Regions from separate parts of the Bacillus sp. F9_6S_D1_P_5 genome, predicted to be linked through region 3. Evidence: riboswitches for the same ligand, from Rfam matches in the RefSeq annotation. Region 3 holds a riboswitch; each other region holds the start of a gene.
What was found. Region 3 has a riboswitch for S-adenosylmethionine ahead of ACUXEY_RS23395 (ABC transporter permease). Riboswitches for the same ligand answer to the same signal wherever they lie in the genome.

Region 1: another riboswitch for S-adenosylmethionine. It lies ahead of ACUXEY_RS03145 (LLM class flavin-dependent oxidoreductase); the one in region 3 lies ahead of ACUXEY_RS23395 (ABC transporter permease).
Region 2: another riboswitch for S-adenosylmethionine. It lies ahead of ACUXEY_RS02640 (M20 family metallopeptidase); the one in region 3 lies ahead of ACUXEY_RS23395 (ABC transporter permease).

What each region holds. Positions count from the first base shown of each region.
Region 1 is NZ_JBTREW010000002.1:55,879-60,169, reverse strand. It holds gene ACUXEY_RS03155 (hypothetical protein) at 83-211, opposite strand; gene ACUXEY_RS03150 (ATP-grasp domain-containing protein) at 226-1,182, opposite strand; gene ACUXEY_RS03145 (LLM class flavin-dependent oxidoreductase) at 1,175-2,233, opposite strand; SAM riboswitch class I at 2,316-2,422, opposite strand; gene ACUXEY_RS03140 (hypothetical protein) at 2,741-3,130, opposite strand; gene ACUXEY_RS03135 (DUF4352 domain-containing protein) at 3,423-3,971, shown strand; gene ACUXEY_RS03130 (SH3 domain-containing protein) at 4,168-4,291, opposite strand, start outside.
Region 2 is NZ_JBTREW010000001.1:533,200-537,490, forward strand. It holds gene ACUXEY_RS02635 (AAA domain-containing protein) at 1-1,603, shown strand, start outside; SAM riboswitch class I at 1,679-1,780, shown strand; gene ACUXEY_RS02640 (M20 family metallopeptidase) at 1,869-3,074, shown strand; gene ACUXEY_RS02645 (MDR family MFS transporter) at 3,399-4,291, shown strand, end outside.
Region 3 is NZ_JBTREW010000024.1:41,498-45,788, reverse strand. It holds gene ACUXEY_RS23410 (multidrug effflux MFS transporter) at 1-939, shown strand, start outside; gene ACUXEY_RS23405 (hypothetical protein) at 1,190-1,693, shown strand; gene ACUXEY_RS23400 (DUF3951 domain-containing protein) at 1,712-1,864, opposite strand; SAM riboswitch class I at 2,247-2,352, shown strand; gene ACUXEY_RS23395 (ABC transporter permease) at 2,487-3,404, shown strand; gene ACUXEY_RS23390 (ABC transporter permease) at 3,422-4,291, shown strand, end outside.

The DNA of each region.
Region 1 (4,291 bases), on a different contig from region 3:
TTTTTGATGCAGATGCCATTATTCTCAATACAATAGAAACAATTATTGGAATATATATAGGAGTAAGAAGATCCCCTCTAGCTTAAGCTAGAGGGGATCTTCTTACTCCTATTTCAAACTTACTCACAATTTCTTCAAACGCATGCGCACCTGCATCTGGATATCCTAAACTTGACCATACTCCCACGATTACTTTAACAAAGGTTTTCACTAGAACCTTCTATACTATTTAACTGACTCTACTTGTTTCTCTAATTCTCTTCCAAGAAATGTAGCAAGCTCAAGCATACCAAATTGATTCGCTACAGACTCTGCATCAGAATTATAGTTTGTATTTGTATTAATATCATACGTATAAATTGTTCCATCCGCACTGCGAATAAATTCAATACCAGCAACGGTAATTTCATTTTCTTTTAGAAATTCTTTGTATTGTTCAATAATTGGCTCTTGGAAGTCTGATATAATTTCAAATTTTGTTGGCGCTTCTGTCTTACTTTCTTCTCCTACTGGGCAAAAAGCATCTTGAATCGAACACGCATCTGCTGGACAAAGTTCAAATCCTTCTGATGTATCTACTTTAACCGCATATACAAACTGACCGCCTACAAACTCACAACGTGTAATATATGGTTCTGGTGCTTCAATATATTGCTGTATTAAAGTAATTCCATCAATGGGTTCTTCAAACGCCGGACCGTCCAAATATTGTTCTAAAGCATCAATGGAATGAAAGAGTTGAACACCAAGGCCTTTACCTGCACGGTTATGCTTTGTAATGAACGGTACTTCTCCTAACTCCCTTGCTGCTTTTACTATATGATCACGGCCAACAGCACCAATTGTTTTCGGCACTTGTATCCCCAATTTTCTTAATGCTGCATATTGATTCAATTTACTTACTTCAAGACGTAATGCTCGAGATCCATTAAATACTGTGCGCCCGTATCCCTCTAGCCAAGCAAGAACCCCTTCAGTCAATTCAGGTGCATATCGATGCCCTCTCGTATGCGAAGAGGCACTCATGCGGCTATAAAAAACACCATGGGGAGGTTCTTGTTCTAACGGAAGTGTTCCTTCATTTAAAAGCCATTCCTCATACGGTAACTCCAGTTCTTCCAGCCTTTTCACTAAATGATTCGTCCATTCCTTATTCTCATGTAATATGTAAATTTTACTCATTTGTAATCAATTCCTTTCTTTTTGCTTCAACTAATGGCATCACTTTTTCAGAAAATCGTTTCATCTCTTCAAGCTGTGGCGAAAATTGTAAAAGTAATAACGTCACACCTACTTTTTCAAAAGCAAGTATCCTTTCTGCAATTTGTTCTGGTGTTCCGATTAAATTAGGACGTAACCCGCGATTCGATACGGAATAATCATTGAGCTTCACTTGCTGTTCCAAATGCGATTTACTAATAAAATCTTGGTAACCCGCATAGCCTAAAGCATCATCTTTCACATCCGTTATGCGTCTCCATTCTTCTAACGCCTCTTCTTCTGTATCACAGCAAATGACATAAGCCGCAAGCCCGAATGATTGTAATGGCTCGTCTGTAACTTTTTTTCTACGATTCTTCATATCTTCTATTTTCACACATACTTCTTCCACTGTTCCGCCGTGCATTACATATGCATCCGCGTGATTTACAATGACCTCTTTTCCTCGCTCACTCTCACCACCTGCATAAAGCTTAATGCCTTGTTTCTGCACAGGTTTTGGACTTAAATGTGTATGCTGAAGCTCATAAAAGTTCCCTTTATAAGAAAATTCGTCTTCTTTCCAAAGCCCCTTCAAAATTGTTACAAATTCCTCTGTGCGATCATACCTTTCATCATGTGCGGTAAATACCCCGCCGTACTGTCTCGCTTCTTCTTCCCACCATGCTGAAACTACATTCAATGTAAAACGACCATTACTTAATTGATCGATATTTGCTGCCATTTTTGCTGTAACTGCTGGATTATGGAACCCAGGTCTTACAGCTGTCATAATCTCTAATTTATCAGTTACTGCTGCAAGTGCTGCCGCAGTTGTCCACGCTTCTAAACTTGGTGCTGAAACACCTTTTATATCATTTAAATTTAATTCTGCAATAAGTGTTGTTGAAAAACCTAATTGTTCTGCCGCTTGCGCTGTTTGTTTTGCATACTCAAACGTAGGCGGCATAGATTCATCATCCACATTTCGAAGCCATCCCCCAAAAATCGGCAACCAAAAACCATACTCCACTACCTATTCCCCCTTTAACTTTTAGCCATAAAAAAAGCTACTCTTATCGAAATAAGAGTAGCCTTCTTGACTAAGTGAACCGCTCTTATCTTTCAGATGTTTTTTCACCTGCAGGATTTGGCACCTTTCGTCTAAAACGAGGTTGCCGAAGTTTCATAGGGCCCGTCCCTCCACTTCTCAACATAAGAATTGTTTGATTTTCATTTATTATAATCATCAGAATAATAAAAATCAATCTATTAATACTTATTTTTCCGATATACATTAAATGATATGCAGAAAAATCATATTGTTATAGAGATTTATAAGGGTATTATGTTGTTTTGCTTGCGGAATAATAGACACGAAATTTCATGTTACATGCAAATAAACAAGGAACCTATTAGTCGGTTCCTTGTTTATTTAACTAAAGCAGACTTATTTGGAGAAGCCAAATAAAAGTTAAATCAACTCCTATTTAACATTCCCCTTCAGATATATGACAGTAAAGAATACATCATCACGTTGTCAGCAAGCAAAAGTGTATTCTGCATTTCTGAAAACAGTAGATGGCAGATTGTGACCTGCTGAATCTGCTAAAAAAGAATATACAAGAACATCCTTAACATCATCTTTATTTCCACTAATAATAACATCAAGAAAATCTTCTATTTGGAATTCTGGCGTAAACAACACAATCTTAGTTGTTCTGTTTGGTTCTAAAGAAACAAAAGTACGAGAGATTTCAACTAATTCATTTTGAGTTGGGAAAGAAGTGTTTGGACTTCTCTTAACAGTTACCGTTACATTACTAGTATGGCAGCGTGAATCATTGTTTAACATAATGTTGAGAGCAGTTGGAATAATCCCATTTTCAGAAACCGGAACTCGAAACACTCCAGTAGATTTATGAGCCATATAATCACATCCTTTCAAAATAAAATATATTTACAATATATTAGATGCAAAAGATGTTCATTTTGATAGGGACAAATTATATGATTAATATATCTATAATAACCCTCCGTATTACTAAGCCAATGTTTTAAAAGATTAACAAATATCGCGAGAACCAATCGAATGTATATGAAAAGTAAAAAGAATAAGGTGTCTAAAAGATTACCTATCTTGAGCCAATAATGAGATATTATGTTAATCTTATATGTATAGTTGCACAAAATTGAGAAACTTAAGGAGACAGATCAATTTTATGAGAAAATTATTCATATTACTTACTTTCATTCTAGTATTAGTCAGTGTTACGGCTGCTTGCACACAAGATAAAAAAGATAGTGCCGTTGAAAATGTTCCATTAGAAGAACCAACCACAAAAAATGAAAATGAAGAATTAATAAATTTTGAAGAAGAAGATATGAGCCGCTTGGAACAAGGTATTTTATTAGTTGGTGAGAGTGTTAAGGGAGGCTATTACTTGAGCACCGTTCAAAGTGCATATTTAAATGATAGCAACGATTCTATCGTTGTTAATGTCTCTGTAAAAAATGTACGAGGTCAAATGATTAGACTATCAGAATTAAAATATAACTTAAAAGATGAAAAAGACGGAAAAACTTATGAAGGAAAGGTGCTTGACCAAAACCCTTCTAATATACAAGTTAAACCAAATGAAACGGTAGAATTAAAAATAGCTTTTGAAGTACCAAGTACCGCAGATGAATATATGTTTTATATTGAAAGCTCTTTAGATCCTCTAGGAGCACACTGGAAAATCGATAAGCTGCAATCACAAAAAAACTAAGTCTCAAATAAGCAAAAAGCAATGAAAAAATTTGATATAGATACAAATGAATAATATATAAGCATAAAACCATCGATTTAATGAATCGTTGGTTTTTTTTTCAAAAAATGCTCCATCAAAAACTAGGAGACAAAAAAACTAATCCTTAAAAGAGATCAGTTCAATATATCCACAATTATTATTATAGTACATAGTTTTATGAGCAAACGTTATATAATGTTGTGTGTGATACATAACCTGTCATCCCTTTATAAGTAACTTTTAACCACTGTTTAGAATTACTATAATGCCCTTGAACATACTCACCTGTTACCCATGTA
Region 2 (4,291 bases), on a different contig from region 3:
CGAAATTGTTCGTTACGGTTATAGCCAGCATGATCATATACGAAATCATGAAACGTTACTTGCGTCGAAGTTAGTTGAAACGACGAACGGATCTTGGGGAGAAGAAAGACTCTATTTAGAAGAAACACGACAAGATCTTCGCGAAAAGATTTTATCGTATAAAGCGACTTCTGCTGATAAGAAGCGTATACAAGAGATTGAAAGTGACCTTCGAAAGCAAAAAGCGAAAATTAAAGAAGTAGAAAAAGAATACATTGAAAATGCGAAAGTAATCGGCGCAACTTTATCGAAATGTGCCATTGATTCACTTATTTATGAGCGTACATTTGATTTAGTTGTCGTAGATGAAGTGAGTATGGCATATGTTCCGCAAATTGCATTAGCTGCTTCACTTGGAAAACGCATCGTCGTTTGTGGGGACTTTTTACAGTTACCTCCAATTGCGATGGCGAACCATGAACTCGTTCGAAAATGGCTTGGGGAAGATATGTTTTATCATGCTGGAATTGTTGAGTCTGTCAATAAATCAGAAGCACATCCAAACCTCTTCATGTTGCAGGAGCAAAGGCGTATGCATGCAGATATTTCGAAGTTTACAAACTCATTTATTTATAAAAATAGAGTATATGATCATCCGTCTGTTTCAGAGCGAAAAGAACTTGCGCAACTACAACCGTTCGCAAATGAGGCGAGTGTTTTATTTGATACGGGATTAATGGGCGCTTTTTCGTTAAAAGACGCTGCATCTGGTTCTCGTTTTAACATTATGTCTGGTTTAGTAGCGATGCAAATGATGTTAATTGGATTGTTAGACGGTGTTCAATCGATCGGTGTTGTTACACCTTACAGAGCACAATCCCGTTTCTTATCAACGTGTATCAGGGAAATATTGCAGAGAACGAAATATCAAAATATACCAGTTTTAGCAGCAACAGTTCATAAGTTTCAAGGGTCTGAAAGAGATATGATGATATTTGATACAGTGGATAGTTATCCGCAAGAACGACCTGGTGTATTATTCTTTGACCATAAAAATCATCGCCTCGTCAATGTAGCAGTGACAAGGGCGAGAGGGAAGTTCATTCAACTATCAGATTGTCATTATATGCGTAAAAATCTTTCGAGAAAACAAGCGTTATCGCAATTAACAGCTCATATAGAACGTCACGGAGATGTGTATGATCGCACGACATCAAGACAATTGTGGGAGCGAAAAATTTCGAAACGATTACGTTGGTTTATGGAAATGAATCTTGAAGAGCCGAAAGGGTTATTGAAAGATATTTTAGCCGCAAAACGAAAAATTATTATTTCACTTCCAAGTACAAAACAAGTGGATAAGCGAGTATGGCAAGCATTAATGCGTACAAATGCGCAAATAACAGTGTATAGTGATGGACCAGTTCCATTAAAAAATGTAAAGTTACAAAGACAAAACAAAGCATTCCCATTTATCGTAATTGATGATGAAATCTTCTGGGCAGGCGCGCCACTCACATCCCAAATGATGTTTGAAGGTAGTACGGAATTTCCGTACGTATGTGCAAGACTGCAAGCACCAGAAACAATTGGTGTATTAAAAGGGTTTTTAGATATCCGGTAAATTCGGATAGGAATTCCTTGACTTTTAATCAGAATGAACTTAGAATGAATGTAATTTAATATAATTTTATGAAAATTCTTATCGCGAGAGGTTGAGGGACTGGCCCTATGACACCTCGGCAGCGGATTCATTATGAATACTGTGCCAATTCCAGCAAGGTAACTTGAAAGATAAGAAAGAAGCTCATTTTGACTGTATATGCAGAAGCCTCTTTCTATCTTTTAGAAAGAGGCTTTTTTACGTGAAAATATAAGGGGGAAGAAAAATGGGAGCTACTGGAGTAACGTCACAAAGAAAAACAATCGAAGAGAGTATTGAAAGAAATAAGGAAAAGTACATAGAAACAAGTCATGATATTCATGCGAATCCGGAGATAGGTAACCAAGAGTTTTACGCATCAAGAACGTTAAGTTTATTGCTAGGGAGCGCAGGGTTTCAGTTGCAGCACAATATAGCTGGACATGAAACAGGTTTTATCGCGCGAAAAAGCTCAGGAAAACAAGGACCAGTTATCGCATTTTTAGCTGAGTATGACGCTTTACCAGGACTTGGTCATGCGTGTGGTCACAATTTAATTGGCACAATTAGCGTTGCGGCAGCAATCGCATTATCAGAAACGCTTGAAGAAATTGGGGGAGAAGTTGTCGTGTTTGGAACACCAGCTGAAGAAGGAGGACCAAACGGTAGTGCAAAAGCGAGTTATGTAAAGGCTGGTTTATTTAAAGATATTGATGCGGCACTTATGATTCATCCGAGTGGAAAAACAGCGACAACGAGTCCATCACTAGCAGTCGATCCACTTGATTTTCATTTTTACGGAAAAGCAGCTCACGCCGCAGCTTCACCAGAAGAAGGAATTAACGCATTAGATGCGGTCATTCAGCTGTATAACAGCATTAACGCACTTCGCCAACAACTTCCGTCAGATGTGAAAATTCATGGCGTTATTACTGAGGGCGGAAAAGCACCTAACATTATTCCTGACTACGCTGCAGCAAGATTCTTCATCCGCGCAGCAACGAGAAAAAGATGTGCGGAAATAACAGAGAAAGTAAGAAATATCGCAGAGGGAGCAGCATTAGCAACAGGTACGAAAGTGAAAATTCATCAATTCCAAAATGAAATCGATGAACTACTCGTAACAAAAACATTTAATGAAGTCGTAGCCGAAGAGCTAGAATTACAAGGTGAAGACGTAAATCGGAAAGAAAGATTTGGCATCGGCTCAACAGACGCAGGAAACGTAAGTCAAGTCGTACCGACCATTCATCCGTACATTAAAATTGGTTCAGACGATTTAATTGCACATACGAATGAATTTAGAGAAGCAGCACGTTCAGAACTTGGAGACAAAGCGTTAATTACATCAGCAAAAGCACTAGCAAATACGGCGTATCGATTAATTACGGAAGAAGGATTGTTAGATAAGGTGAAGGAGGAGTTTAAAGAGGCGCAGAGGAATCAAGGGTAAGGCGCTTTTTCGAATATAAATCTAATTCATATGCAGAAATAATAGAAAAGAACATTGAAAAATCAATGTTCTTTTCTATTTATGAATCATTTATTTCTTTAGTGATATCTTAAATCTGGTCTAGTCTAGTTTAATAGTAACGGTGATCTGTGAGTTCGAATTGCATTAAAGGATAATAACTAGAGAATGTGTTGTAATTAAAATTTATATTTCTATATTAATTTGTAAAATAAATTCAATTTATGTTATTATATTTCCCTTGGACTGACAGTTTATAGAATGTATAGTGAATATTTGACAAGTTAAAATAGGGGATGTATTACGTTGAAATGGTTATCTTGGGACAGAAATTTAAAAACTAGATTGATTGGCGAAACTATGTTCAATACATTGTTTTGGATGTATTTTCCGTTTATGGCAATATACTATAGCGATGCTTTTGGTAAAGCAATTGGCGGAATTTTAATGGCAATTATACCTCTTGTAGGCATAATAGGTAATTTGTTAGGTGGATATTTAGCTGATCGATTAGGGCGTCGACCTGTCATGCTATTAGGCACAATCATACAAGTAGCAATGTTTGCGGTTTTTGCTTTATCTCATTCACATTGGATTAATTATTTAGCCTATATCGGTATTGGAATTAGCGGGGCAATATACAGTCCAGCAAGTTCTGCAATGATAGCTGATATAGTGCCAGAAAAGGATAGAAGGGTAGTCTTTGCCACTTTTGTTACAGCAAATAATATTGGTGCTGTATTTGGACCAGTGTTAGGTTCATTTTTCTTCTTTCATTATCGAAGTGAATTGTTATGGACTTGTACAATTGTTACATTTATTTATTTTATAGCAATCTATTTCATAATTAGAGAAACGTTTCCAAAAGCTTCTAAAAATAATAGGGACAAAAACAAAATATCGAAAATCTTTAAAGAACAATGGAATAATTATACGAAAATCTTTAGTGATAAAATTTTCGCTCTTTATATAGTTGCTGGAATATTCATTATGATAGCTTTCATGCAACTCGATCTTTACCTTGCGTTATATGTAAAAGAATTTGTACCAACACAATCTCTTTTCTCATGGAGTACTGGTTCATTCTCTCTAAGTAATACTGAAATTTTCGGATGGATGATGGGGTTGAATGGGATTTTATTTGTTTTATGTTCTTTACCTGTTGCAAAATACTTTGAGAATTGGAGCGACCGAAATGT
Region 3 (4,291 bases):
TCTATTTGGAGTTTAGTGTTATTGCGCTTCTTACAAGGGGCTTCAGGATCGGCTGGGATTGTTATATCACGTGCGATGGTACGTGACATGTATTCAGGTTCTGAAATGACGAAGTTTTTCTCACTGCTTATGTTAGTAAACGGAGCAGCGCCTATTTTGGCACCGATTATTGGAGGACAATTGTTACAATTTACAACATGGCGCGGTGTCTTCATCGTTCTTGGAGCAATTAGTGTATTCATGTTAATATCAGCTACTTTCGTATTACGTGAAACATTACCTCCCGAAGAGAGAGAAACGGGTGGATTGTCAGGAACATTGGCGACGTACGGAAAGCTGTTAAAGGATCGTCTGTTTATGGGATATGCATTGTCACAAGGGCTAGTAACGGCGGCAATGTTTGCGTACATTTCAGGCTCACCATTTGTGTTGCAGAACATATACGGAGCGTCGCCACAGCAATTTAGTTTATTCTTTGCAATCAACGGTATCGGTATTATCATTGCTAGTCAGGTAACAGGTCGTTTAGCAGGGAAAGTGAATGAGAAGACATTATTTGTTGCTGGTATTATTATCGCAGCTGTTGGTGGCCTATCTTTATTACTGACAATCGTGCTCGGAATAGGTTTAATTGGTGTTTTATGCTCATTATTCCTTGTCGTATCAAGTGTCGGGGTTGTCTCAACGACTGGGTTCTCGTTAGCGATGAGAAATCAGAAACAAGCTGCAGGAACAGCATCGGCCTTATTAGGATTATTACAGTTCATCTCAGGAGCACTTGTTGCACCGTTAGTAGGTATTGGGGGAAGTAACACCGCATTACCGATGGGGGTTGTAATCGCTCTTTGTGAAATTGGTGCTGTATTATGTTATCTATTTATGGCCAGAAGAAGTGAAAAGCAGTTTGAAATGCAACAAAGACAAAATTTAGAGGCTTAAATTATAAAAAAGAGCTGATTCAAATACGTTTTGAATCAGCTCTTTTTTCATTTCTTTGAAATAACGCATACAGCTTCGTAAGGTGATGCAAAAGTTATTTGCATAAAGTGACGATACTGTGACAAAAATGTAGGCATGTATATTAAGCTATCGTCTTAAGTGTAAAAAGTAGGATGTTCTCGGTATAATAACAAGTGAAGATATAAGAAACTATAATGAGTAGTAGCTGTAGATAAAAGGAGAAGAAGAGATGAAGAAGGTTTTGGGTATTGCTGTAATGGGAAGTATGATCCTTCTAGCGGGATGTAATGGAAATAAAGATACGAAAGAACCGAAAGAAAAGGTAGAGCAATCTACTGAGCAAACAGAAGAGATGAAAGAATACCGTGCAGTACATGAAAAATACGATATGAAAATGAATAAAGAAATTAATAAAGCATTACAGTTATGGGAAGTGGCAAAAGAAAAGGGCGGTAAGGAAATAACGAATGCTACATATAAAGAAGACGTGCAGAAGGTAACAACGGGCATGTTAGAAGATATAGATCACATACGTAAAGAAATTCGTGTGCCGAAGTCGAAAGAACAAGAACATGAAATGTATGTTGGCTTCTTAAATGAAGCAGAACAAGCGATGAAAAAATTACAGAAGTTAGCTAAAGAAGAAGATTCATCTTTGATTCGTGATATAGAAATTAATTTTTCAACAGCATCGACATACTATAAACGTTTTCAAGCAGAAACGAAAAAATAACCTTGCGTATGCGCAAGGTTATTTTTTCTTCTTACCATCTCCGTCTTCATCCTCGGATACTAATGCCTTCTGTTCTTCGTGAAATTCAGAAATGGTTTGACCGGTAATATTATCGCATGGAGTATAAAAAGAAGTGATACGTTTCTTTTTAATAAAGAGTTTATCTCGCATTAACGGGCAGTAAGCTCCCCACCTCAAAATTCAGTGAAAGCAAAGAAGTTAGGTAGGGGATCAACTGCCCGTAAAAGCCCGATTGGTTCAACTAATAATCAGTGGGGGATGAACATCCCCCACTGATTAAAGTTTCACTTTATAGACCCCGATGATGACAAGTATAACGATTGTTAAGGGTAATCCTATAGTAGCAAGAAGTAAGGGATCCATCTTATAACTCCTTTAACAGTATTTCTTTTTATTATAAGTGAAAACCGTAATTTCGATAAACGACATTAAAAACTGATTTTTCTAAATATATCCAATTTGATTGACTTTTCATTTTTTCAGAATTATAATTCGAAATATACAATTTGAACCAAATAATAATATAGCAATTTACTTATCCAGAGAGGTAGAGGGACTGGCCCTATGACACCTCAGCAGCGGGTTCTGTAGTAGGAACACCGTGCTAATTCCAGCAAGCAAGTCTTGAAAGATAAGTGATGGGCCTTCGTTTATTAAGCCTTGATCTTATTTTTTAAGATCAAGGCTTTTTGTATTTTAAGAAGCGGAAAAGTAATAGGAACAAATATGTCAATAAAACAAAGTAAATTCATTTGTTTAGGGGGTTATCGAAGTGTATGTTATTAAAAAACTATCGGTTATGGTTTTCACGCTATGGGTCATTACGACAGTAACATTTTTGATTATGCATATCATTCCTGGGGATCCATTTTCATCAGATGCGAAAATCTTTCCAGAGGAAGTAATACAGAATATGAGGGCGAAGTATCACCTCGATGAACCGTTATGGAATCAATATGTCGCTTATTTAGATGGCGTAGTTCATTTTGATTTTGGTGAATCTGTTCAATCTACAGGTCAAGGTGTATCAGAAATTATAACGACAGGATTTGGTCCGTCAGCAATTATTGGTTTACAAGCACTTATTATTTCATTATTAGTCGGAATTGCAGCAGGTACATTTGCAGCCCTATATCATGGGAAAGTAATTGATTATAGTGTGAGCTTACTTGCGATTCTCGGTATATCTATTCCAAGTTTTATTTTAGCGCCACTATTTATACAAGTATTTGCTATACAGTTTGAATTGTTACCAGTAGCGTCTTGGGGCACATTCGAACATACGGTATTGCCATCCTTCGCATTAGCATTAGGACCAATTGCAGTGATTACGAGATTTGTTCGCTCTAATATGATTGAAGTATTGCAGAGTGATTATATTAAATTAGCAAGAGCGAAAGGTATACCAATTAAGAAGATTATTATAAGGCATGCCCTTCGAAATGCAATTGTTCCAGTTCTTACATTTGTTGGGCCGTTAATGGCTGGACTTTTAACAGGGACTTTCGTTATTGAAAAAATATTTTCCATTCCTGGTCTAGGAAAATATTTTGTAGATAGTATTTTTAACCGGGATTATCCGGTCATTATGGGAACGACGATTTTCTATAGTGCATTATTAATTTCTTGTATTTTCGTTACAGATATTATTCACCGTATTGTTGATCCACGTATTCGTTCTATTACGTAAGGAGGGGGGACATTTAAATGGGAGTTTATGAAATCAATAAACAGTTATTAACGAATGAAGAGAAAAAAGAATTAACGATAAATAAAGAGCAGCAAACGATTAGCCGAAAGAAGGAAGTGTTTCGCAAGTTTATATCAAACCCTATAGCAGTTTTAGGGGCAGTGACGCTATTACTAATTATTGTTTTTTCACTGATTGGCGAAAGTTTAACGTCATTTACTGCGAGTGAACAAGTAAAAGAAGCAACAAACTTACCCCCTAGTAGTGAGCATTGGTTCGGAACAGATGATCTAGGAAGAGACATATGGGCGCGCACCTGGGCTGGAGGGAAAATTTCACTAACAGTTGGATTAGTGGCAGCGGCTCTTGATATAGGAATTGGTGTACTAATCGGTGGCTTTAGTGGATATGTGAGAGGACGTAGTCGCCTTGGAACGTTAATTGATGAGTGGATTGTACGAGGGATTGAAGTGTTATACGGTATCCCATATTTATTAATTGTTATTTTATTATTAATCGTTATGAAACCAGGGCTTTTTACAATTATTATTGCCCTTGCATTAACAGGATGGATTGGCATGGCACGTCTCGTTAGGGCACAAGTATTATCCTTAAAGCAAAGAGAATTTGTTATTGCAGCAGAGCGATTAGGTACATCGCATATGAAGATTATATACGGACACATCATTCCGAATTTAACAGGCATTATTATCGTAAATTTATCATTTACAATTCCGGCAGCTATTTTCTCAGAATCATTTTTAAGCTTTATCGGACTTGGAGTACAATCACCGGCAGCGAGCTGGGGAACGATGACGAACGATGCACTCGGGACATTACTGAGCGGAGAATGGTGGCAATTATTCTTCCCAGCAATCATGATTGCG